One region of the Paenarthrobacter sp. C1 genome, then DNA from elsewhere that is predicted to be linked to it. Evidence: riboswitches for the same ligand, from Rfam matches in the RefSeq annotation. Region 1 holds a riboswitch; each other region holds the start of a gene.

Region 1 (7,481 bases):
CCTGGCAGATCGAACTGGAGCGCTGGCGTTCAGAAGGCCGAGTCGCCGAAGTGCTGGGGCCCGACGCCGTGGTCTGGGACCGGTTCGCCCGGCAGGCCCGGCTCAATGACACCGCGCGCCGCTGCTTCGACAAACTCCCCCACGAAACGCAACGCTGGTGCGGACAGTACGTTGCCGGCATCAACCAGGCCCTCGCCGACGGCCTTCGTGGCGGTCCCGAGTTCGACGAAGCCCGCTGCGCCCCTGAGCCTTGGCTTCCGTGGACACCGCTGGGAGTCTTCCTGGTGCACCACATCCTCTTCTCCACCTTTCCCAACAAGTTGTTCCGCGCCCACGTCGCGCGGACGCTCGGGGAAGATGCAGTGGACCTGTTCAGCATCGAAGCTCCAGTCTGGTCCGGCAGCAACGCCTGGGCCGCCCACGGTTCCACGACTGCGAGCGGCCTGCCCTTGATCGCCGGAGACCCGCACCGCCTTATGGAACTGCCCGGCGTGTACCAGCAGGTGCGGCTGGCCTGCCCCGAATTCGACGTCGTGGGCTTCGCATTCCCCGGAGTTCCGGGCCTGCCCCACTTCGCCCACACAGGCCACACCGCCTGGGCCGTCACGAATGCCATGGCCGACTACCAGGACCTCTACGTGGAGGAACTCCGCCGGATCACCGACAGCAATGGCGAACGCATCGAGGCGCACGGAGCGGAAGGTTGGGAACCCGCCGTCGTCAGTACCGAGACCATAAGCGTCCGCGGTGGCGACGCGGTGACCGTTGAGGTGATCGAGACTGCCCGCGGCCCCGTCATTTCGGAAATGCCCGACGGCGGTGCGCTGAGCCTGCGTTTTCCCGCGCGGGTTGAGGGGCGGCTGGGTTTTGAGGCCCTCCTGCCGCTGTTGAGGAGCCGGAGCGTCGCTGACGTTGAAGCTGCATTCGATGCCTGGGTGGAGCCCGTCAACAGTGTGGTGGCGGCGGATTCATCCGGGGCCGTGAGGCATTTCGTCGCCGGACTGGTTCCGCAGCGCAACCCGGCGAACCGTCGGCTGCCCACACCGGCCTTGTCACCACGCCATGCCTGGGAAGGACCTTATGTTGCGCTGCCCCGCACCGAGGTGCGGCAGTTTGCCGTCAGCGCGAACGACCGGGCAGCCGGTGGTGGGGACGCCGTGGCTATGGAATTCGCCCCCTCATACCGGGCGCTGCGCATCCAACAATTGCTGGAGTCCGCGCCGGCAGGGACGCTGTCCGGCGACTACATGCAGGGAATCCATACCGACACGTTGCTCGGTCCGTGGCCGTTCTTCCGGAAGATCCTGGCTGCACTGGAGACAACCGGGCTGTCCGACGAGGCCAGGAAACTACGATCACAGTTGTTGGCGTGGGATGGCCGGATGGACGCCGGCAGCCATCCCGCGGCCGTTTTCGCTGCCTGGCGCGGTGCATTGGTCCAGCGCCTCGGACGGCACGCCGCTCTTGCTCCCCTGAACACCCCGAGCGGCTATTCCCCCTTGTTTGGCCCGTGGTTGTCCGTGGCATCGCGCATCGGCTTCGCACTGGAGACCCTGCTGGCCCGCGGCTCCGAACGTGGCATCGCCGTCTCCGTGGAGGCAGCGGCGGCGTTGGAAGCCACGGCATTGGAAGAAGCATTGCTGGACGGCGGGTCCTGGGGTGACCGGCACACGCTGCTGGCAATCCATGTGCTCCCCGAAACCCTTGCCGCTGCGGCGCCCACGGCCGCCCTCAGTGGAGACACCGGCTGCGTGCTGAGCACCGAAAGCCTCCCTGGAGTGGACGACCGAAGCTTCCGCGGACCTGTGGCCCGTTACGTCTGGGACCTGGACTGCCGGGAGAACAGCCGGTGGATTGTGCCTTTCGGCGCCGCCGGGTCGCCCGGCCACAGCCACTTCGCGGACCAGCTCCCGCTCTGGAGCGAAGGCCGGATGGTCCCTGTAACCACGGACTGGTCCGCCCTGGCCAAAGACCCGAACTGACACCAGACACCCGCCTACCGAAGGAACACATGAGCACCGCCACCCAGGACTTCTCCGTCCGCACCACCGTCTACTCCGAGAACCTCGAAGGCTGGGGTGAATTGCGCCTTGTCCCCTTGATCCCTGGCGAAGACATCGGGCTCATCTTCGAATGGGTCAAGCAACCCCGCGCCAGGTTCTGGGGCATGACGGAGAAGTCCCAAGAGGAAGTGCTGGAAATCTACGGGTTCCTTGACTCACTGGACACGCACCACGCTTTCCTGGCCCTCCTCGACGGCGAGCCGCTGGCCCTGTTCCAGACATACGAACCACTGCACGATCCCGTGGGCGAGGCCTACCCCGCCCGCGAGGCGGACATCGGGATGCATCTGCTGCTGGCACCGGCAACGCGCCCCATTCCGCACTTCACCCCCAGGCTCGGCACCTCCCTTATCAGGTACATGTTCTCGCTCCCGGGCAAGGACCGGATCATCGTGGAGCCAGACTCACGCAACGCCAAAGCCCTGCGCCGGCTTGAAGCGACGTGCTTCGAACTCGGCCCGATCATCCAGCTCGAGGAGAAGGAGGCCCAGCTCGGCTTCCTCACCCGCGCAGATTTCGACGAAATCCAGGAGCTACCGGCCCGCTAACGCCACACGAAGCTCCACGTTCCGGCGCCCAAAGCCGTGAGGACGGCGCCTCCGGCTATGGCCACGCCGCCAAGTACCACCCAGACGTCCATCAGCGAGTACGTGGACTCACGCGCCCACGTCCGTTGTCCCCCGCCGAAACCGCGGGCTTCCATGGTCACGGCCAACCGCGAAGCCCGCCGGACGGCTTGGACCAGTAGCCCGAAACTCTGTCCGAGCGTGGCCTTGAGGCGCTGGATCGGGCTTCCCTGCGAGCCGACACCGCGGGCGCGCCGGGCCATGCCGATGGTCTGCCACTCCTCCGCCATGAGGCCCACCAGCCGCATGGCGGCAAGGGAACCGAGGACAAATCGGTGCGGCAGCTTTGCCTTCTGCGCAAGTGCATCCGCCAGGTCCGTCGGGTCGGTGCAGGACATCAGCAGGATCGCGGGGAGGGCGATCGCCAAACCGCGCAGCATGAAGCCGAGCCCCAGCTCAAGGGAACCTTCGCTGATGGACCAGAGTCCGACGTCGAGCAGTACTGCGCCGCTGTCGGCGGCGACAATCGCGGTACTCCAGCCGCCGATCGCCGCCGCAATGATCAGCGGCCAGGCGCGCTGCCAGAGAAGGCGGAGTGTGAGGCCGGCCAAGGGGAAGAGTGCCAATTCCGCGATGAGAGCCGTGGACGCGGAAACCCAGTCGATGGACAGGGCCAGCACCAGGGAGATAAGGAAGACGGCCACGAACTTCGCCAACGGGTTTGCCCTGGTCAGGAGCGCGTGGTTGCCGCGCAGGTTCAATGTGTCCCTCATGCCGCACCCGCTTCCTGAGGCGCCGTCTCACCTTGGGACACCGGCCCGAGCCGCAGTTCCGTCCCGCCCAGTACGGCACTGAATTCCTGGTCGTGGGTCACGGAAACCACGGCGGTACCGGCGTCCAGCAACTCCGAGAGGAACGAGGCCAGCTCGGCCCAGGTGTTGGCGTCCTGTCCGAAGGTGGGCTCATCGAGGACGAGTACCTTCGGGTGCGCCGCCAACACCGTAGCCACTGAAAGCCTGCGTTTCTCACCGCCGGACAGTGTATAGGGATTGGCATCCACCAGATGTGAGAGCCTCAGCCGCTCCACCAATTCGTCCACGCGTTCCCCGCCGTGGCCCAGGTGCCTGGGGCCGAACATGAGCTCATCCAGGACCTTGCCCGTGACGAACTGGTGCTCCGGCTCCTGGAAGACCGTGCCGATCCTGGAGATGAGCTGATCGGCCTTCCATTTGTACGGGTCGATGCCCGCTCCCTCCGAAAGCCCGACGCCGGCGCTCACCATGCCGTCCACCGGCGCCAGAAGGCCGGCCAACGTCAGCGCAAAAGTGGACTTACCGGCACCATTGGGCCCGGTAATGGTCAACGCCTGGCCAGCACGGACCTGGGCGGTGATGTCCCTCTGCACCGGAACCGGAGGGATGGTTCGGAAGCGCTTCCGCCTGGGCTTTTCCCGGGACACGGCCAGGTCCTGCGCTGCGAGGAGGAGTTCGTTTGTCCCGGACGTCCGGGCACGCGCCCTTGTGGCGGGAACGTAGCCGGGAACCCATACGCCCGCCGTCATCAGCATGGAGCGCGCCTGGGTGAGGACCTGCTCCGGCGGACCATCCAGGAGGACTCCCGGGGTGCCTGATTGCGGGCCTGCGGTACCGGGCTGCAGGACCACGATCCTGTCCACCAGGTCCTTCCACACGGACACCCTGTGCTCCACCACCACCAGCGTGGCGCCGGTCTTGTCCAGGCAGCGGGCCACGGCGTCACGGACCTCGAGGACCCCTGCAGGATCGAGGTTGGCCGTGGGTTCGTCCAGCAGGATCAAGCCTGGCCGCATCGCCAAAATGCCGGCCAGCGCGAGGCGCTGCTTCTGTCCCCCGGAAAGTGCCGCCGTCGGGTGGTCCAATGCCAAACCGCCGCCTGATGCGGTACGCAAGCCGACGTCGTCGAGCGCTTCATGCACCCGGGACCAGATCTCCTCGCGCGGCACGGCAAGGTTCTCCGCGCCGAAGGCAACGTCGTCGCCCACCCGGGAGAGAACCACCTGCGTTTCGGGATCCTGCTGCATCAGCCCGGCGCGGCCACGCTGCTCGCGGGAAGTGACTCCGTCGATCAGCAGCGAACCGGTCTCATCAGAGTCGTCTTCCTCGTCACCCAGCACCCCGGCGAGGGCGTGCAGGAGCGTGGACTTGCCGGCCCCCGAAGGGCCCAGCAACAGGACGCGTTCCCCCGGTTCAATGCGGAGGTCAAGGCCCTGGATGGCAGGCTGGGCCCGGCCGGCATGCCGCCATCCCCACCCCTCGGCGGAGATGGCGGCAGGCCGGACCGTGCCGCTGTGTGTGGCAGACATCAGTTGAAGACTGGCTCCGAAGCGGCCTTCCGCGACGCGAAGGAACTCAGGACACCCGTCGTGGCCAGACCGCGGGTGGCGATCCAGGACAGGCCGCCGGCGATCACTGCACCGGAGATGGTGGTGAAGGTGATGTACGTCAGTTTGTCGATGGCCTCGTAGGCGATATTCCAGCCCCAGGGCAGGAAGGAGTCGTTCAGACCGCAGAAGAGGCCCGCGCCTGCGCCCGCAAGGAGTGCCGTGGGCAGGTTGAACTTCTTGTAGCGGAACGCGGCGAAGATGAGCTCGGCGCCAAGGCCTTGGAGGATGCCGGAGATGAGCACCGTGGTGCCGTACTGCGAACCCATGATGAGCTCACCCGTGGCTGCGACGGCCTCGCAGAAAAGAGCCGCACCCGGCTTTCGGATAATGAGCATGCCCAGGACTGCGGGGATCATCCAGCCACCGGCGATCAGGCCGGTAAGGGGCGGGTACGCCGCATTCATGGGGATGGATACCAGTGCCGCGCCCTGGGACCAGGCCCAGAAGATCACGCCGCCGGCGATGGCGATGAGGGCCGCCACCACGATGTCTACAACACGCCAGCTATAACTGGTCTTCTTCACGTTTACCGTGGTCATTTTTCTGCCTCCTGAGGTTACAGGAGGGGAAAGTGCTCCCCGGAATCCGCCTGGCTTGCGCCGTCCGGCTCCGGACACTCTGAGAAGCTCGACTCCCTTGCGCCGGTACTAACCGGATCAGGTTCGAGGGTCTGCGGCTGTCCGCACTCTCAGCGCCCTCGCGTCTCCTGCATCGCTGCAAGGTCCGACGGCGGCGCTCCCCTGTCGTTATCAAATCTGCCCTGATGGGCGGGTTCAGTTTACACCTCCGCGTACGGCCGGCTCTGGGCCGCGGTCACAATCCTGTTGCGAGGCCCACTCTGCACCCCATCCCCGCGCCTAAACACGCACACCAGGCCCCACAACAAACGAGGGTGCGTTGCGAGGCCCACTCTGCGCCCTATCCCCGCGCCTAAACACGCACACCAGGCCCCACAACAAACGAGGGTGCGTTGCGAGGCCCACTCTGCACCCCATCCCCGCACCTAAACACGCACAGCAGGCCCCACAACGCACCTGCAAGAATGGCCTGATGACGGATCTTCCAGGCTCCCACGCACCCGTGGCCGAGCCACGCCTCGCTGCCAGCGTGATTCTGCTCCGCGACGCCCCCTCGGGGCTTGAGACATTTGTCCAGCACAGAGTCAGCACCATGGACTTCGCGGCAGGAATGGTGGTCTTTCCGGGCGGCCGGGTGGACGCTGTGGATCAGTCCGGCTGGGACTACCCCGGGGAACTGCTGCGCAGCCACGCGTTGTCCTGGGCGCAGAGTTCGATTTCCGCGGACACAGCGTTGGCGGAGAGGAACGCGGGAATGGTGCTCACGGCAGCAATCCGCGAAGTCCAGGAAGAAGCCGGGCTGGGCATCGAGCCCGGAGACCTGCGCCCCTGGGCCAACTGGATCACGCCCATAGACATGCCCAAGCGCTTCGACACCTACTTCTATGTGGCCAAGCCGGCACCGGAAGCGCAGCCCCGGCATCAAACCACGGAGGCTTGGCAGTCGCTGTGGATGCCGGTGTCCGGAATCCTGGAAGCGGAAGCCGCAGGGCAGTTGAACCTGATGCCACCCACCTACTATCTGCTGAAGGAAATCGCTGTCCTCGATTCCGTAGGGGCAGTGTGGTCCGCCGAGCACCCGGTCGTCCCGGTTCTGGCTCCGGTCGGGTCCTTGGCAGCGTTTCTCAAGGAGCGGGAAAACCGCGGGTAGCCGTGCCGTGCAGCTAGGCTGGTGGCATGAACCTCTTTTTCAAGCTGCTGGGCGCCGGGGTAAGCCTCGGTGCAGGCTTTGTCGGTACCAAACTCGTCAACAAAGGCTGGGAAAAGGCCACGGGCAACAAGCCGCCCACAGGCAACGATGACATGGAGACGAGCCTCCGCTCGGCTCTGACCTTCGCGCTGATTTCCGCTTTCGTGAGCACGCTGATCCAGGTCCTTGCCAGCCGCGGCACCCAGCGGGCGATTGCCCGCTTCGCGAAGTCGCAGGACATCGTCTAAGCATCACCCAACAAGCAACGCGGGGTCACTTATGGCCCATCCCCATGGGGGTAATGGGCCATAAGTGACCCCGCGTTGCTTTAAGGTTCCGCGTTGCTTTAAGGTTCGGAGGGCTCCTGGCCGGCGGCGGCCCTTTGGACCACGGCTTCGAGTTCGTCCTTGGTGAGCTTCTCGCGGTGCCCGTGTTTGGTCCGGTACGCGGAGCGCCCCACCATGTGGGCGGACACCGGCGCGGTGAGAAGTTGGAAAATCCACGCCACCAGCAGGACGGGCCACACCCACCAAGTACGCATCTGCAGGCCGATCGCTGCGAGCATCAGGAACAAGCCCAACACCTGCGGCTTGGTGGCTGCGTGCATGCGGCTCATGAGGTCCGGGAACCTCAGCAAGCCGATCGCGGCACCCAGGGACATCA
Region 2 (7,481 bases), 1.3 Mb from region 1:
GCCGTAGGGCAGCATTCCCGCTGCGCTCAGTTCTGCCATGAGGGTCGCGCGGTCCAGCGTGAAGATGTTTCCGGGCCCATTGACATCGACATGGAGCTCCAAGGTGTCCGGCCCGAAACCAATCCGTAGTTGGTTGGGGGAGTCCACGCCCGTAAAGCCCACCGGCAGCTGGGGAACCGGCCGGAAGGTGATGACAGCCTCCTTCCGGCGTTCTCCCATGGCTTTTCCGGACCGGAGGATGAACGGGACGCCCTTCCACCGCCAGTTATCAATGTCCACCTGGACTTCGGCCAGGGTTTCGGTGTTGCGCCCGGGATCCACGCCTTGTTCAGCGGCGTAGTCGGGGACTGTACGTTCGCCGAGGGTTCCGGCGGTGTACCTGGCCCGCCGTGTGGAGGCATCGAAGGGGGCTTTGATGCTGCTGGCGCGCAGCACGGTTGCCACAGCGTCACGGAGATCGCGTTCTTCGATGGTGGCCGGGGCATCGATGGCCAGGAAAGCCATGATGTGCAGGAGATGGCTTTGGATCATGTCACGCAGGGCACCGGCAGCGTCGTAGTAACGCGCCCGTCCTTCGAGGGCCAGGTCTTCGTCGAAGACGATTTCCACCTTTTCGACGTGCTCACGGTTCCAGACGGGTTCCAGGAATCTGTTGGCGAAGCGTAGGCCCAGGATATTCAGGACTGTCGCCTTGCCCAGGAAGTGGTCCACGCGGTGGATGTGGTCCTCGGGCACCAGGGCCGCCAGGGTCTTGTTCAGTTCACGCGCTGATTCAGTGCCCGAGCCGAAGGGCTTCTCCATCACCAGGCGCGTGCCGGCCGGCACCTGCTCACGCCGCAGTATTTCGCAGGCCTTCTGGCTGACGTGGGGAGGCAGTGCAAAGTACACGGCGACCGGCCCCTCCAGCTGCGCCAGCAGTTCGGCCAGGGGGCCATCCGCTGTCACATCCACCTGGTGGTATTCGGTACTTTCGGCAACTGCGGCCAACGCCGCGCGTCCGGCAGTATCGGCGGACTCCGACGCCGCCTCGAAGGCGCCCTTGACCCGTTCCTGCCATTGATCCGGTGACCACGGGTCCGAACCGGCGCCCACCAGCCTCAGTCCGGGGGCACGGCCGGCCGCCAGGAGTCCGGCTAGTCCGGGCAGGAGCAGCCTGCCTGTCAGGTCCCCGGACGCGCCGAGGATGAGCAACGTTTTTACAGTTGTTTTACTGGTCACTGTGCCAGCATGCCACCTTGCCAGCGTGACTTGGTACCCTAGATAGTCGAGTCCCGTGGTTAACGCCGGACCGGCCACCATTCGTAGACCATCGAAAGAAGTGCGCGGCGCGTGTTCAATTCACTCTCTGACCGGTTGACAGCAACCTTCAAGAACCTCCGTGGCAAGGGCCGCCTCACCGAGGCTGACGTCGATGCCACCGTCCGAGAGATCCGCCGTGCCCTCCTGGACGCGGACGTCGCAGTGTCCGTGGTCCGCGAGTTCACAGGCCGCATCCGTGAACGCGCCCTGGGTGCCGAGGTTTCGGGAGCGCTGAACCCGAGCCAGCAGATCGTCAAGATCGTCAATGAGGAACTCAAAGAGATCCTCGGCGGCGAGACCCGCCGCATACGCCTGGCCAAAACCGGCCCCACCATCATCATGCTGGCCGGCCTTCAGGGTGCCGGTAAGACCACCCTCGCAGGCAAGCTCTCCAAGTGGCTCAAGGCCCAGGGCCACAGCCCCATGCTGGTGGCGTGCGACCTTCAGCGCCCCAACGCAGTGACCCAGCTCCAGGTAGTTGGCCAGCGCGCCGGTGTCCCGGTGTTCGCCCCGCACCCGGGTGCCACCTCCGAACTTGAGCACCCCGCCGGTGACCCGGTTGCGGTAGCCAAGGCCGGCGTCGAGGAAGCCCGCCAGAAGCTTCACGACGTCGTGATCGTGGACACCGCCGGCCGCCTCGGCGTGGACGCCGAGATGATGGACCAGGCCCGTCGCATCCGCCAGGCGATCATTCCCAACGAAGTCCTTTTTGTCATCGACTCCATGATCGGCCAGGACGCCGTCAACACGGCGATGGCGTTCGATGAAGGCGTCAACTTCACCGGCATCGTGCTTTCGAAGCTCGACGGCGACGCCCGCGGTGGTGCCGCACTTTCCGTTGCGTCGGTCACCGGTAAGCCGGTCATGTTCGCGTCAACGGGCGAAGGCCTTGACGATTTCGAACTCTTCCACCCGGACCGGATGGCTTCCCGCATCCTGGACATGGGTGACGTACTTACCCTGATCGAACAGGCTGAGAAGGCGTGGGACAAGGACGAAGCAGCCCGGATGGCGAAGAAATTCGCCGACCAGGAAGACTTCACCCTTGACGACTTTCTGGCCCAGATGCAGCAGATCCGCAACATGGGCTCCATGAAGAAGATGCTCATGATGATGCCGGGTGCGCAGAACATCCGCCAGCAGCTTGAGAACTTCGACGAAAAAGAGATCGACCGCGTCGAAGCGATCGTCCGTTCCATGACCCCGCACGAGCGTGTGGCTCCCAAGATCATCAACGGCTCACGCCGCGCCCGTATCGCCAAGGGTTCAGGTGTCCATGTTTCCGAGGTCAACGGCCTGCTGGAGCGTTTCGCCCAGGCGCAGAAGATGATGAAGAAGCTGGCCCAGGGCGGCGGCATGCCGGGCATGCCCGGAATGCCCGGCCTCGGTGGTCCCGGTGGAGGACGCAAGAACGGGAAGAACGCGCCCAAGAAGAAGGCACGGTCGGGCAACCCGGCCAAGGCTGCCCAGGAGCTGCGTGACGCAGAGGCCAAGCGGGCCAATGCGGCCTCGGCGGCTCCCACAGGCGCGGCCTTCGGCCAGGGCGCAGCGGACTTCGACCCGTCCTCGCTCAACCTTCCCAAGGGTTTCGACAAGTTCCTCGGTAAATAACCGTGCCGACATCCCGGCCCCGCGTCGGAGCCGGGATGTCAGAGCCGTCGAATAGGCTGAACCAATGCATAAGCAGCGCGTAGTCTTCCTTCACGGCCTGGGCAGTTTTGGTGCTGCGGCCTGGCCGAAGCAGCACGGCATGGCGCTTGGCTATGATGCACTTTTTCTCCGGAGGCACGGTTTTGATCCGGTCGCGGAACCGGCGGAATCCAACGTCGCTGCCGACGTCGCCATCGTGATTGGTGCCTTGGCTGATTCAGGGGGCGGCCACGTCGTGGCGCACGAGCAAGGCGCGATCTCCGCCATGTTGGCGGCCGTTGAGCGCCCTGATCTTGTGCATTCGCTTTCCTTGGTGGAGCCCGCCTGTTTGTCCCTGACTGCTGAGCTTCCCGCTACCGCTTCATATCGGGCGCTGATGGAACCGCTGTTTGAGGTGCGGGGCCAGCTCAACGACGCCGATTACCAGCGTGAGTATTTCCTCCGCGCGTTTTCCGCCGAAACGGGAGGGCTCGACTCTCCCGAGGCCCGGCGTTCTGCCCGCAGGCTCCGGCTCCAAGCTCCGCCGTGGGAAGCTCCACTGCACATTGTTCCTGGTGTTCCCACCCTGGTTCTTACGGGTGGTTGGGAGCCGCTGTACGAGGAAATCGCCGCGTACCTCCAGGAGACCGGTGCCCTCCGCCGTGTGGCAGCAGGCGGGCACCGGCCCCAGGACTCACCCGACGGCGATCACATCATCCGCTCGTTCGTCGCAGAGGTGGGACGGGCCAGGTCAGTTCAGGCTTCCTGACTGCGTGGTCCCATCGATCGGCTCCGGCGTCCGTGCGGAGGCCACCTGGAGCTCCGGCAGGTAGACCTTTCCACCGGAGGCGAGGAACTCCGCACTCTTTTCCCGCATCCCGCTGTACATTCCGGCGATCGCCGCTTGGGATTCTGCTGAACCGTATTCGTCGCGGATGTCCTGGCTGATGCGCATGGAACAGAACTTGGGCCCGCACATTGAGCAGAAGTGCGCCGTTTTGGCGGGTTCGGCCGGCAGCGTTTCATCGTGGAACGACTCGGCCGTCACAGGATCGAGGGAGAGGGCAAACTGGTCCCTCCACCGGAACTCGAAGCGCGCCTTGGAAAGTGCGTCGTCGCGCTCATGTGCGCCGGGGTGCCCCTTGGCAAGGTCCGCCGCGTGCGCCGCGATCTTATACGTGATCACCCCTGTTTTGACATCGTCTTTGTTGGGTAGGCCCAGGTGTTCCTTGGGCGTGACGTAGCAGAGCATGGCCGTACCGTAGCGGGCGATCTCCGTGGCACCGATGGCTGAGGTGATGTGGTCGTAGCCGGGGGCGACGTCGGTGACCAGCGGACCCAGGGTGTAGAACGGTGCCCCTTTGCAGAGTTCCTGCTGCCGTTCCACATTTTCGCGGACCAGGTGGAACGGGATATGCCCGGGACCTTCCACCATCACCTGCACGTCGAATTCCCAGGCGCGCTGTGTGAGTTCGGCCAGGGTGTCCAGTTCCGCGAATTGTGCGGCGTCGTTGGCGTCAGCGGTAGCGCCGGGACGCAGGCCGTCGCCGAGGGAAAACGCGACGTCGTACTTGGCAAAAATTTCGCACAACTCGTCGAAGTGCGTGTACAGGAAGTTCTCCTGGTGGTGGGCCAGGCACCACCCCGCCATGATGGACCCGCCACGGGAAACTATGCCTGTCACGCGGTTGGCGGTCAGCGGTACGTACCTGAGCAGTACACCGGCATGGATCGTCATGTAGTCCACGCCTTGCTCGCACTGTTCGATCACTGTGTCACGGAAGATTTCCCACGTGAGCTTGTTGGCTTCTCCATTGACCTTTTCCAGCGCCTGGTAGATGGGAACGGTGCCGATCGGAACAGGGGAGTTGCGGATCAGCCACTCGCGGGTGGTGTGGATGTCGTCGCCGGTTGACAAGTCCATGACGGTGTCCGCGCCCCACTGCGTAGCCCACTGAAGCTTGTCCACTTCTTCGGCAATTGAACTGGTGACGGCCGAATTGCCGATGTTGGCGTTGATCTTCACCAGGAAGGCCTTGCCGATAATCATGGGCTCGGATTCGGGGTGGTTGATGTTGTTGGGAATGATCGCGCGGCCGGCGGCGACTTCGCTGCGGACCAGTTCGACATCGCAATTCTCGCGCAGCGCCACGAAACGCATCTCAGGCGTTACCTGGCCTTGCCGTGCGTAGTGCATCTGGGTGACGGTCTTACCCTCGACGGCGCGCCGAGGCACCGGTTGCGCGCCCTTCCACTCGGCTGAGGCGGCCCCGCGGCGAACAGCCGACTTGCCGTCGTCGAGCAGGTTCCGTTCGCGGCCGGAATAGGCCTCAGTGTCGCCGCGGGACTCGATCCATGCGGCCCGGAACGGTTCCAGGCCCACGACCGGATCGCTGCCCGGGCCTGCCGTCCGGTACACCTGCAGTGGTGCGTTGGCTTGGCCATTGGGGGAGGGCTCCAGCGCGATTTCCGTGACGGGGACGCGGATTCCGGCATCATGGTCTTCAAGCCATGCCAGCGAATGGGACCTCAGGGACTGCGTAACAGGCTCGTTTTGGGCAGGGCTGGACTCGCTTTGGGCAGGGCTGTGCTGTGTTTTGGTGGTGCTCAAAGGATTACTCACTTCCTTCGCCGGCATTACCCGGACAGGTTCAACGGTCGCAGGCTGCCTCAGCCCGATCTCAGCCCCTGCAAGGGCCCCCGTGTGGTCGTAGACGAAGCTACCACAGCTGGCAGGGGGCGCCCAGTCACATCAGTCCGCCGAAGCCTGCCGCCCCGCTGCGGATTAGGCTTTTGCCATGGCCAACATCATTGAATTCAGCGGACCCGTGCTCGTGGCAGCAGATGACGTGCGCCAAGGAATGTGGTCTGTTGGGGGAGCGCTGACGTTTGAAAAACCGTCGTCCCCTCCCGACAAGGTACTGGACGGTTGGGTCCTGCCGGGTTTCGTGGATGCCCACTGCCATATCGGATTGGGCGCCGGTGGGGCCGTGGACGACGCCACCACCCTCGCGCAGGCCCAGGCCGACCTCGCTTCGGGAACCCTGCTGATCCGCGACTGCGGATCTCCCAGCGACACACGTTGGGTGCAGCAGCGGACGGACTTGCCCCGCATTATCAGGTCCGGCCGCCACATCGCCCGAAGCCGTCGGTACCTGCGCGGATTGGGCCATGAGATTGAACCGGAACAGCTGGTGGAGACCGTCCGTAAGGAGGCCCGCGACGGCGACGGTTGGGTGAAGCTCGTAGGCGACTGGATCGACCGGGGCATTGGCGACCTGGCGCCCTCTTTTCCGGCAAAGCTGGTCAAGGACGCCGTAGCTGCCGCCCACGAGGAAGGTGCCAGGGTCACGGCGCACTGCTTTGCGGAGGACACAATCGACGACATGCTGGATGCCAACATCGACTGCATCGAACATGCCACTGGCCTTCTGCCCCGGCACATCCCACGGCTGGTGGAGCAGTCAGTGCCGATCGTTCCCACGTTGGTGAACATTGCGACCTTTCCGGAGATCGCCGCCCAGGCGGCGCCAAAGTTCCCCGGGTACGCGGACCACATGACGCGGTTGTGGCAGCGCCGGCGTGAGCGGGTCCTTGAGGCTTTCGAGGCCGGGGTGGCGGTCTACGCGGGAACGGATGCGGGCAGCGTGATCAAGCACGGCCGCATCGCGGACGAAATGCATGAACTGCACGACGCCGGCCTGCCGCCCGCCGCGGTCCTGGATGCCGCTGCGTGGGGCGCCCGGAAGTGGCTGGGAGCCGACGCCATCAGCGAAGGCGCCAGTGCCGACGTCGTTCTCTGCCATGACGATCCCCGGCACGACCTACGGACGGTATCCGGGCTCAAGCACGTGGTCCTTCGCGGTGAACTCATGGGATGAGCGTCAAATGGTTGGGAATAAATTGAAGCTTCAAGTAATTTAGAGAAGTAGAACCTGCCGAAAGGCGGACACTTCAACACCGGGAGCTTCACATGTCCACATCATCCGCACAGGACCTTCTTCCTGCCGACCTCGCCATGGGCACTGTCATGCTCAAGGTCGGCGACATGAAAGTCATGAGTGACTACTACCAGCGTGCTTTGGGCCTTGTGGTCGTGGCCGAACAGGACGGCGGCCTCTACCTGGGCCGGGCAGGCAAGCCCGTGGTTCACCTGGCGCCGGCTGCGGGGCTCCAGATTCCGGGGCGGGGGGAAGCCGGGTTGTTCCACACCGCCATACTGTTCCAGGATCAGCCCTCACTGGCGGCCACCATCGCCACCGCTGCCGGATACGAACCCCGGGCGTTCGTGGGCAGCGCAGACCACCTGGTCAGCGAAGCGTTCTACTTCACCGACCCGGAAGGCAACGGCATCGAGCTTTACTACGACAAGCCCCGTGAAACCTGGCAGTGGGACGGCAAGAACGTCGTCATGGACAACGTGGCCCTCCCGCCGCAACGTTTCCTTCAGCAGCACCTGAGCGAAGAGGCCGTCACGGGCCAGCATCAGGCAGCGGCCGGTGTCGGGCACGTCCACCTTCAGGTGGGTGACGTCGCCACCGCCCAGGACTTCT
Region 3 (7,481 bases), 1.6 Mb from region 1:
AAGAGTGAGCCGGTCCAGGAGAGCTGCAGACGTGCCGTTGGCGCGGCCTACGGCAACATCCTTGGCATTGGCTTCAAGGACATGCTTCCGGTTCTCAAGCAAAGCTGCCCCGATTGCACGAAGCGCACGGTCTTTCCACGCACGGTTGGCCTGTCCCAGACGGCGTGCTGCTTTCCGGGAACGGTCGGCAATGGCGTGGACAGCAGCTTCGAGTTCCTCCGGAGTCAATGGAACGCGTCCTGCCGCAGGGTTCTCCGGCGCGGTGCCGGCAGTGCCGGTAGCGTCGGAAATCACAGGGGCGTCAGGGGTCAGCGCTTCAGTCATGCACCCAGTTTAGATGAGCGCGGCCCGCGCAGAAGCACCAGATCGTCAACATGAACAACTTCGCGGTCATAGCCCCGTCCCAGCGACTGACCAAGCTCCTGGGTAGTGCGGCCCAGCATGCGGGGAAGTTCCTCCGACGAGTAGTTCACCAAGCCACGGGCCACGATGCTTCCGTCCAATGCCACCATCTCCACCGGATCACCAGCTTCGAATTCGCCCCCGACCTCCGAGATGCCGGCGGGAAGCAATGAGCGGTGCCTGTCGCGCACAGCCTTGACGGCGCCGTCGTCGAGCACCAAACGTCCCTGCACCGTCGCCAGGTGCGCGAGCCACAAGAGGCGGACGGGTTTGCGGTTGCCGTTCACGGCGAACCAGGTTCCCACGTCCTCCCCCGCCAGTGCCGCTGCGGCATTGGCCGTGGAGGTGACCAAAGCATGTATCCCGGAACTTGCGGCAATCGACGCGGCCTCGACCTTGGTCATCATGCCGCCCGTTCCGACACCGGCCTTGCCGGCCTTGCCGATGGTGACGTCCTCCAGGTCCTGGGGTCCGCGCACCAGCGGGATGCGCCGGGCGCCTTGGGACGGCGGACCGTCATAAACGGCGTCGACGTCGGACAGCAGCACCAGCGCATCGGCGCGGACCAAGTGCGCCACCAAGGCAGCCAAGCGGTCGTTGTCGCCAAAACGGATTTCATGGGTTGCCACGGTGTCGTTCTCATTGACCACAGGCACCACGCCAAGATTCAGCAGCCGGTCCAAGGCCCGGAAGGCATTGGTGTGCTGGGTCCGGCGCATGAGGTCATCGGCGGTCAGTAGGACCTGGCTCACAGTTACCCCGTGTGCATTGAACGCCTGCGTGTAGCGGGCCATCAGGAGACCCTGGCCAACACTTGCTGCCGCCTGCTGGGTGGCAAGATCCTTGGGCCGCTTTGCCAGGCCCAACGGTGCCAGCCCGGCCGCAATGGCGCCCGAAGAAACGAGGATAATCTCGGTTCCGGCATTTCGCTTTCCGGCGAGTGCGTTGACGAGTTGCGTCAAGGACTTCTCGGAGATGCCACCCTTGATGCTGGTCAAGGAGGATGAACCCACCTTGACCACGATCCGTTTGGCGGTGGCTATCCCCTGGCGTTCCAGCCCGGCAGCGTCCTCGGAAACGTCAATGGTCCTAGTCGTCATCACCGGAATCCAGGGTGCTTTCCCTCACCGTCTGGGCACGGCGCCCGCTGACGGACTCTGTCCAGATGCCCGCCTTGCGCTCGGCTTCGAGTTCGGCGCGCGCAGCAGCCTTGGCCTCGCGGCGCTCGATCTGCTCTTCGCGCTTCTGCGAACGCGTGGGACGGTCACCGATGTCAGCAACACGGATATCGGTGCCTCGCGGAGTGGCCAAAAGTTCGGCACCGGCCATCATGGTGGGCTCCCAGTCGAAGACGACGCCGTCATCCTCGCCAATGACGACGGTATCGCCGGGCTTGGCGCCAACCTTGAACAGCTCCGTCTCAACACCAAGCTTGGCGAGGCGGTCTGCAAGGTAGCCGATGGCTTCCTCGTTCGTGAAGTCGGTCTGCTTGACCCAGCGCACGGGCTTTTCTCCCAGTACGCGGAACAGCGGCTCGAGGTTCTTCTCTTCACGACGGATCTTGAAACCGGACTCGTTGACGGCGCGCGGGCGAAGGACCGGCGGAGCCACCTTGGGGGGTGCAGCCTGGACGGCGTCGCGTGCAGCCTTGACGATTTCTGCCATGGCAAAGCCGAGCTGGCGCAAGCCTTCGTGGCTGGTTGCCGACACTTCGAAGACACGGTAGCCCCGCGCCTCCAGGTCCGGACGTACGAACTCGGCCATATCCTTGCCGTCGGGGAGGTCGACCTTGTTCAGGACTACCAGCTTGGGTCGCTCGTTCAACGGGACAACTTCACCGTCAACGCCGGCGTAGCTCATATCGACGGCGTACTTCTCCAGTTCGGCCTCAATGATGGCGAGGTCGGAGAGCGGATCGCGGTCCGATTCCAGGGTTCCGCAGTCAAGCACGTGGACCAGGGCAGCACAGCGCTCCACGTGGCGGAGGAAGTTATGACCAAGGCCCTTGCCCTCGCTGGCGCCTTCGATGAGGCCCGGAACGTCGGCAATGGTGAAGCGGACGTCTCCGGCCTGGACCACGCCCAGGTTGGGGATGAGGGTGGTGAACGGGTAGTCGGCGATCTTCGGCCGGGCAGCGGACATGGCAGCAATCAAGCTGGACTTGCCCGCGGAGGGGAAGCCGACCAAGGCAATATCGGCAATGGACTTCAGTTCCAGGACGATGTCACTGGATTCGCCTTCGATGCCGAGGAGCGCAAAGCCCGGGGCGCGTCGCTTTTGCGAAGAAAGGGAAGCGTTGCCGAGGCCGCCCTGGCCGCCGGCGGCCGCAATGTATTCAGTACCCTCGCCCACCAGGTCTGCCAGGACTTCGCCGTCCTTGGTCTTGACCACGGTGCCGTCAGGGACCGGAAGAATCAGGGTCTCGCCGTTCTTGCCTCCACGCCAGTCGCCCATGCCGGGGCCACCATTGGTGGCGTGCCTGTGGGGTGCGTGGTGGTAATCAAGCAAAGTGGTGGTCTGGGCTGACACGCGGAGGATGACGTCGCCGCCGTTGCCGCCGTTGCCGCCGTCGGGACCGCCGAGCGGCTTGAACTTTTCCCGCTTAACGGAGACACAGCCGTGGCCGCCGGTTCCGCCGGATACGTGCAGGACTACCCGGTCTACAAAGCTCGCCACGTGGATCTCCTCTATTGCTGTTGCCAGCGCTGTTGCAAAAACCAGCGCGCCTGAGGGCGCCCTAGTCGATTGTAATGCGGTTAAAAGAACGGTGGAGCGGGCCGCTTGGCCCGCTCCACCGGTTCAGAACTTGTTGTTACTCTGCAGCTGCAGCAGCAACGATGTTCACTACGCGACGGCCGCGGCGAGTACCAAACTCAACCGCACCGGCCTGCAGGGCGAACAGGGTGTCGTCGCCACCGCGACCGACGCCTGCACCCGGGTGGAAGTGGGTGCCGCGCTGGCGAACGATGATTTCGCCGGCGGAGACTACCTGACCACCGAAGCGCTTGACGCCCAGGTACTGTGCGTTGGAGTCACGACCGTTGCGAGTGGAACTCGCGCCTTTTTTGTGTGCCATGTGAAATGCCTGCCTCTAAATTTCTGGGGAAACTGAAAAACCTGAACAGCGGGTAACGAAAGTTACGCGATGCTGGTGATCTTGATCTTGGTCAGTTCCTGACGGTGACCCTGACGCTTCCGGTAGCCGGTCTTGTTCTTGAACTTCTGGATGACGATCTTCGGACCACGGAGGTCTTCGAGGATCTCAGCCGTAACCTTGACGTTGGCCAGTTCCGCTGCTGCGGAGGTGACCTTGTCGCCGTCAACCAGGAGCAAGGCGGGCAGCTCAAGCGTGCTACCGGCTCCACCGGGGACGCGGTTAAGCGTTACGTAGTCTCCAACGGAAACTTTTTCTTGGCGGCCGCCTGCGCGGACAATCGCGTACACCACTTGGGTACTCACTTCTCTCGACGTTTATAACTAAATTTGCGTGCGGAACCTGTCACCGGAATCAGGCTTGGTTCGCGCTGTGCCTCAACGCCGTGGACTTCTGTTCGAAGTCCGCGAGTCATCCCATGAACAATTCCAAGGGGCATAACCCAAGTGTTGGCGTAAGCACCGAAGATCAAGATTACGCTAGTTTGACCCTCAGCTGCAAATGAGGCCGGGACCGGAGGCTACCCCGTGACTTGCATCACGAGGTGTAACGGACTCTCCCGGCACCGTGCCCATACAGCCTACAGGGTTTGGCGGCGATTAACGTGATCACGCCCGCGACGCGCGGGACAAGCCATGCTTTTCATCCCGGTTCAGTCCCGATTCAACAGGCCGGGCCACCCTGGGCGTAGAGCCGCGGAGCATCAAAGAACGCCGTCTCGTAGCGGCAGGACTGCCTGAAAGCCTCAAGCATCTCCGCACGTTCACGCCCGGAAGCGGCAACGGCCGCCGCGTCTGTGAAGTTGATCGCCATCCTTGTGGCGGAGGCAAAGTCCTCGTCGGCGTACGTCCGCAGCCAGTCCGCATAGGGATGCCCGCCGGAGGCCCCGGCATCGACGAACGCGGCGTGGAGCTTTTGACCCACTTCCGCATACAACCAGTAGCAGGGCAGGATCGCCGCGAGGACCACCGCATAGCTGCCGGATGCCGACGTTGCCAGCAGATGGTCCACATAGGCTTTGGTGACCGGTCCAGTGACGCCCGAAGCCTCACGGGAGCTCAACCAGTTCCTGTGCAGTTCCGATTCAACTTCCAGGCACTGCCGTGAGCTCTTGGCCCAGAACAGCTGTTCTTCCTCGGTGGGCGCCAACGCACCTGCACGGGCAAGGACCCTGGAATAGCCATTGAGATAGATGGCGTCCTGCGCAAGGTAGTAGCTGAACGCCGGCTCCGGCAAATGCCCCGACTGCAGTTCCTGGATGAAGTTGAGGCCGTGGATTTTTTCAAGCTCCGGGATGGCTTCCTTCCACAAAGTGGCAGCAAATCCGCCAGGCTGGAGGACGCGCTGGTGGTGGAAGTGGTCCACAGGCCCGTTGCCCCGGCCCACTTCCAGCTCCCCTGCGCTCCTCAGGGCCTGGAGCAGCCACGGTTTCGCTTCGCGCAGTGAGGCCTCCCAGTCGCCCGTGCGCGCCTGGACGGTAGCCAAGGCGGACGACAACGAGCATCCAGTGCCATGGCTGTTCCGGGTCGCAATCCTTGGACCTGCCACTTCGATGACGTCCTGCCGCAACAGCCCGCTGGTGTTGATCAAGGCATCGGGGCATTCCGAGCCGGCCAGATGACCGCCCTTGACCAAGACCGTGTTTCCGCACTCAGCTGCCAGTCGCTTGCCCTGCTCCAATGCCGATGCCCAATCAGCAGCCTCGGTTTCCCCCAGCAAAATGGCAAGCTCGGGCAGGTTCGGCGTGATCAGGTCCGCCAATGGAAGCAGGGAACGAAGGGCCTCCCCTGCGGATTCGGTCAGCAGGCGGTCACCGCTGGTGGCCACCATCACGGGATCAAGAACCACGACGGCGGGGCGCACCGATTCGAGCCAACTGCGCACCTCGTCAATAACAGCCGCGTCGCCGAGCATCCCGATCTTCACCGCGTCGATGACGATATCGGTACTGACGGCGTCCAGTTGCTGGCGCAGGAACTCCACGGGTGGTACGTGCACACCGCTGACACCCAGGGTGTTCTGGGCCGTCAAAGCCGTAATGGCAGCCATGCCATATCCACCGTGGGCGGCGATGCTCTTCAAATCAGCCTGGATTCCGGCTCCTCCGGACGGGTCGGAGCCCGCGATGCTAAGTACCCGGGGGGTTCGTCTGCGGTCCTCCGCCAGCGGATAAACAGCGGAAGATGACAATGCGGCCATGAGGACATCCCTTCGCCGGTGCTAACCGGACAGGTTCAACGGGTTTGGATCTCAGCCTGGCCCATCGCCTGGCACCCCGTGTCAGTCCCCCAGCCTAGCGCACCGGCAGACAGCAAAAGGCCCCGCAATTGCCGCTGGTAGCGGAACTGCGGGGCCTTGGTGCGGTCACAAACGGTTAGAGTTCGGAGGCCGGTACGCCGACGCCCAGGATGATGGGTTCGTCCGGGGCCGCTTTCCTGACCGGCTCCGCAGGCGCCTTGGACTCGTGCGCCGATCCCTTCGCGGCCGTAGCGGTCACGTCGTGGTGCTCAACACTGGTCTCGTTGGCCGCGCCTTGGGCCCTGCTTGCACTGCGGTTCCGGCGGCTACGACGACCCCGCGATGCTGAGGGGGCTTCGTCGGCGGCCGGAGCCGGAGCTTCAGTCGTCGGGGTGTTCGCAGCCTTCGGGGCTTCGACAGCTTCCTTGGCTTTCTGGTCCTCAGGCGACGGTGCCGCGCCAAGGTGCGAGAAAGCTTCGGCCAGGCGGTCCAGGCTCATGGCCGGCCGGGCTGCCTGCGGCTCATCGTGGTGTTCAACGAAAGGCAAGGCAACCTCTTCGCCGCCAAAACGCAGCACTGGAGTGGCCCGGCCTTCGCGGACAGCGGCGTCGTGTGCCGCGGCTTCCTGGGCCGTCGGGGCAGCGGAGACTGAACCGGCGTCGGGACCATGCTCCCCGGCCGCCCGGGTTTGCTCCTCTGCCTTGTGGAGCTCGTCATCGTGAAGGTGGGCGGCATGCGCGGCCGCTGCAATCGTCGCCAGTGCAGCCCGGGTTGCTTCGGCCTTTGCCTGACGGGCAGGGTCCTGGGCTTCCGGGTGTGCTGCCGGTGCCGCAACAGGGGCGGACGGCGTCGAATGGACCTGGGCCGGTGCTTCGACCGTTCCCTGGGCGCCGCCCTTGCCGCGGCGACGCTTGCGCTCGGTGCGGGCCGTGGACTGCTGTGCCTCGGTGTGCGGACGGTGCTGCTCGGCTGCCACGGTGTTGGCGCGGCGGTGCTCCACGGGCTCGTCATGCGTCACGACACCGCGGCCTGCGCAGTGCTCGCACTGCTCACCGAAGACTTCAAGGAGACCGGTGCCCATGCGCTTGCGGGTCATCTGGACAAGGCCCAGTGACGTTACTTCAGCAACCTGGTGCTTGGTACGGTCGCGGCCCAGGCACTCCACCATGCGGCGGAGAACGAGGTCGCGGTTGGATTCCAGGACCATGTCGATGAAGTCGATGACGATGATGCCGCCGATGTCACGCAGGCGAAGCTGGCGAACGACTTCCTCGGCAGCTTCAAGGTTGTTCTTGGTAACTGTCTCTTCCAGGTTTCCACCACTGCCGGTGAACTTACCTGTGTTGACGTCCACCACCGTCATGGCTTCGGTGCGGTCAATGACCAGCGAGCCACCGGACGGCAGGAAGACCTTGCGTTCCAGAGCCTTGTGGATCTGCTCATCGATGCGCCAGGCAGCGAAGATGTCTTGATCCTTGGTCCATTTTTCAAGGCGGCCCACGAGGTCGGGGGCAACATAGGTTACATAAGCCTCGATGGTGTCCCAGGCGTCGTCACCGGAGACGATCAGCTTGGAGAAGTCCTCGTTGAAGACGTCACGGACAACCTTGATGGTGAGGTCCGGTTCGCCGTAAAGCAGTTCCGGTGCCAGCACCTTGGTGGAGGAAGCTTGCCCTTCGATACCTTC

Evidence for each region. Region 1 has a riboswitch for thiamine pyrophosphate ahead of ACNAOU_RS19565 (ECF transporter S component). Riboswitches for the same ligand answer to the same signal wherever they lie in the genome.
Region 2: another riboswitch for thiamine pyrophosphate. It lies ahead of thiC (phosphomethylpyrimidine synthase ThiC); the one in region 1 lies ahead of ACNAOU_RS19565 (ECF transporter S component).
Region 3: another riboswitch for thiamine pyrophosphate. It lies ahead of thiD (bifunctional hydroxymethylpyrimidine kinase/phosphomethylpyrimidine kinase); the one in region 1 lies ahead of ACNAOU_RS19565 (ECF transporter S component).

What each region holds. Positions count from the first base shown of each region.
Region 1 covers NZ_CP186052.1:4,180,052-4,187,532, forward strand. Annotated here, with positions in the region: gene ACNAOU_RS19545 (penicillin acylase family protein) at 1-1,982, shown strand, start outside; gene ACNAOU_RS19550 (GNAT family N-acetyltransferase) at 2,012-2,611, shown strand; gene ACNAOU_RS19555 (energy-coupling factor transporter transmembrane component T family protein) at 2,608-3,402, opposite strand; gene ACNAOU_RS19560 (ABC transporter ATP-binding protein) at 3,399-4,970, opposite strand; gene ACNAOU_RS19565 (ECF transporter S component) at 4,970-5,590, opposite strand; TPP riboswitch at 5,667-5,803, opposite strand; gene ACNAOU_RS19570 (NUDIX hydrolase) at 6,102-6,779, shown strand; gene ACNAOU_RS19575 (DUF4235 domain-containing protein) at 6,806-7,066, shown strand; gene mnhG (monovalent cation/H(+) antiporter subunit G) at 7,165-7,481, opposite strand, start outside.
Region 2 covers NZ_CP186052.1:2,892,189-2,899,669, reverse strand. Annotated here, with positions in the region: gene ACNAOU_RS13610 (glucose-6-phosphate dehydrogenase) at 1-1,218, opposite strand, end outside; gene ffh (signal recognition particle protein) at 1,330-2,910, shown strand; gene ACNAOU_RS13600 (alpha/beta fold hydrolase) at 2,975-3,697, shown strand; gene thiC (phosphomethylpyrimidine synthase ThiC) at 3,680-5,539, opposite strand; TPP riboswitch at 5,535-5,642, opposite strand; gene ACNAOU_RS13590 (amidohydrolase family protein) at 5,727-6,809, shown strand; gene ACNAOU_RS13585 (VOC family protein) at 6,902-7,481, shown strand, end outside.
Region 3 covers NZ_CP186052.1:2,597,303-2,604,783, forward strand. Annotated here, with positions in the region: gene ACNAOU_RS12140 (glutamate-5-semialdehyde dehydrogenase) at 1-324, opposite strand, end outside; gene proB (glutamate 5-kinase) at 321-1,502, opposite strand; gene obgE (GTPase ObgE) at 1,492-3,078, opposite strand; gene rpmA (50S ribosomal protein L27) at 3,215-3,478, opposite strand; gene rplU (50S ribosomal protein L21) at 3,541-3,849, opposite strand; gene thiD (bifunctional hydroxymethylpyrimidine kinase/phosphomethylpyrimidine kinase) at 4,220-5,755, opposite strand; TPP riboswitch at 5,746-5,844, opposite strand; gene ACNAOU_RS12170 (Rne/Rng family ribonuclease) at 5,931-7,481, opposite strand, start outside.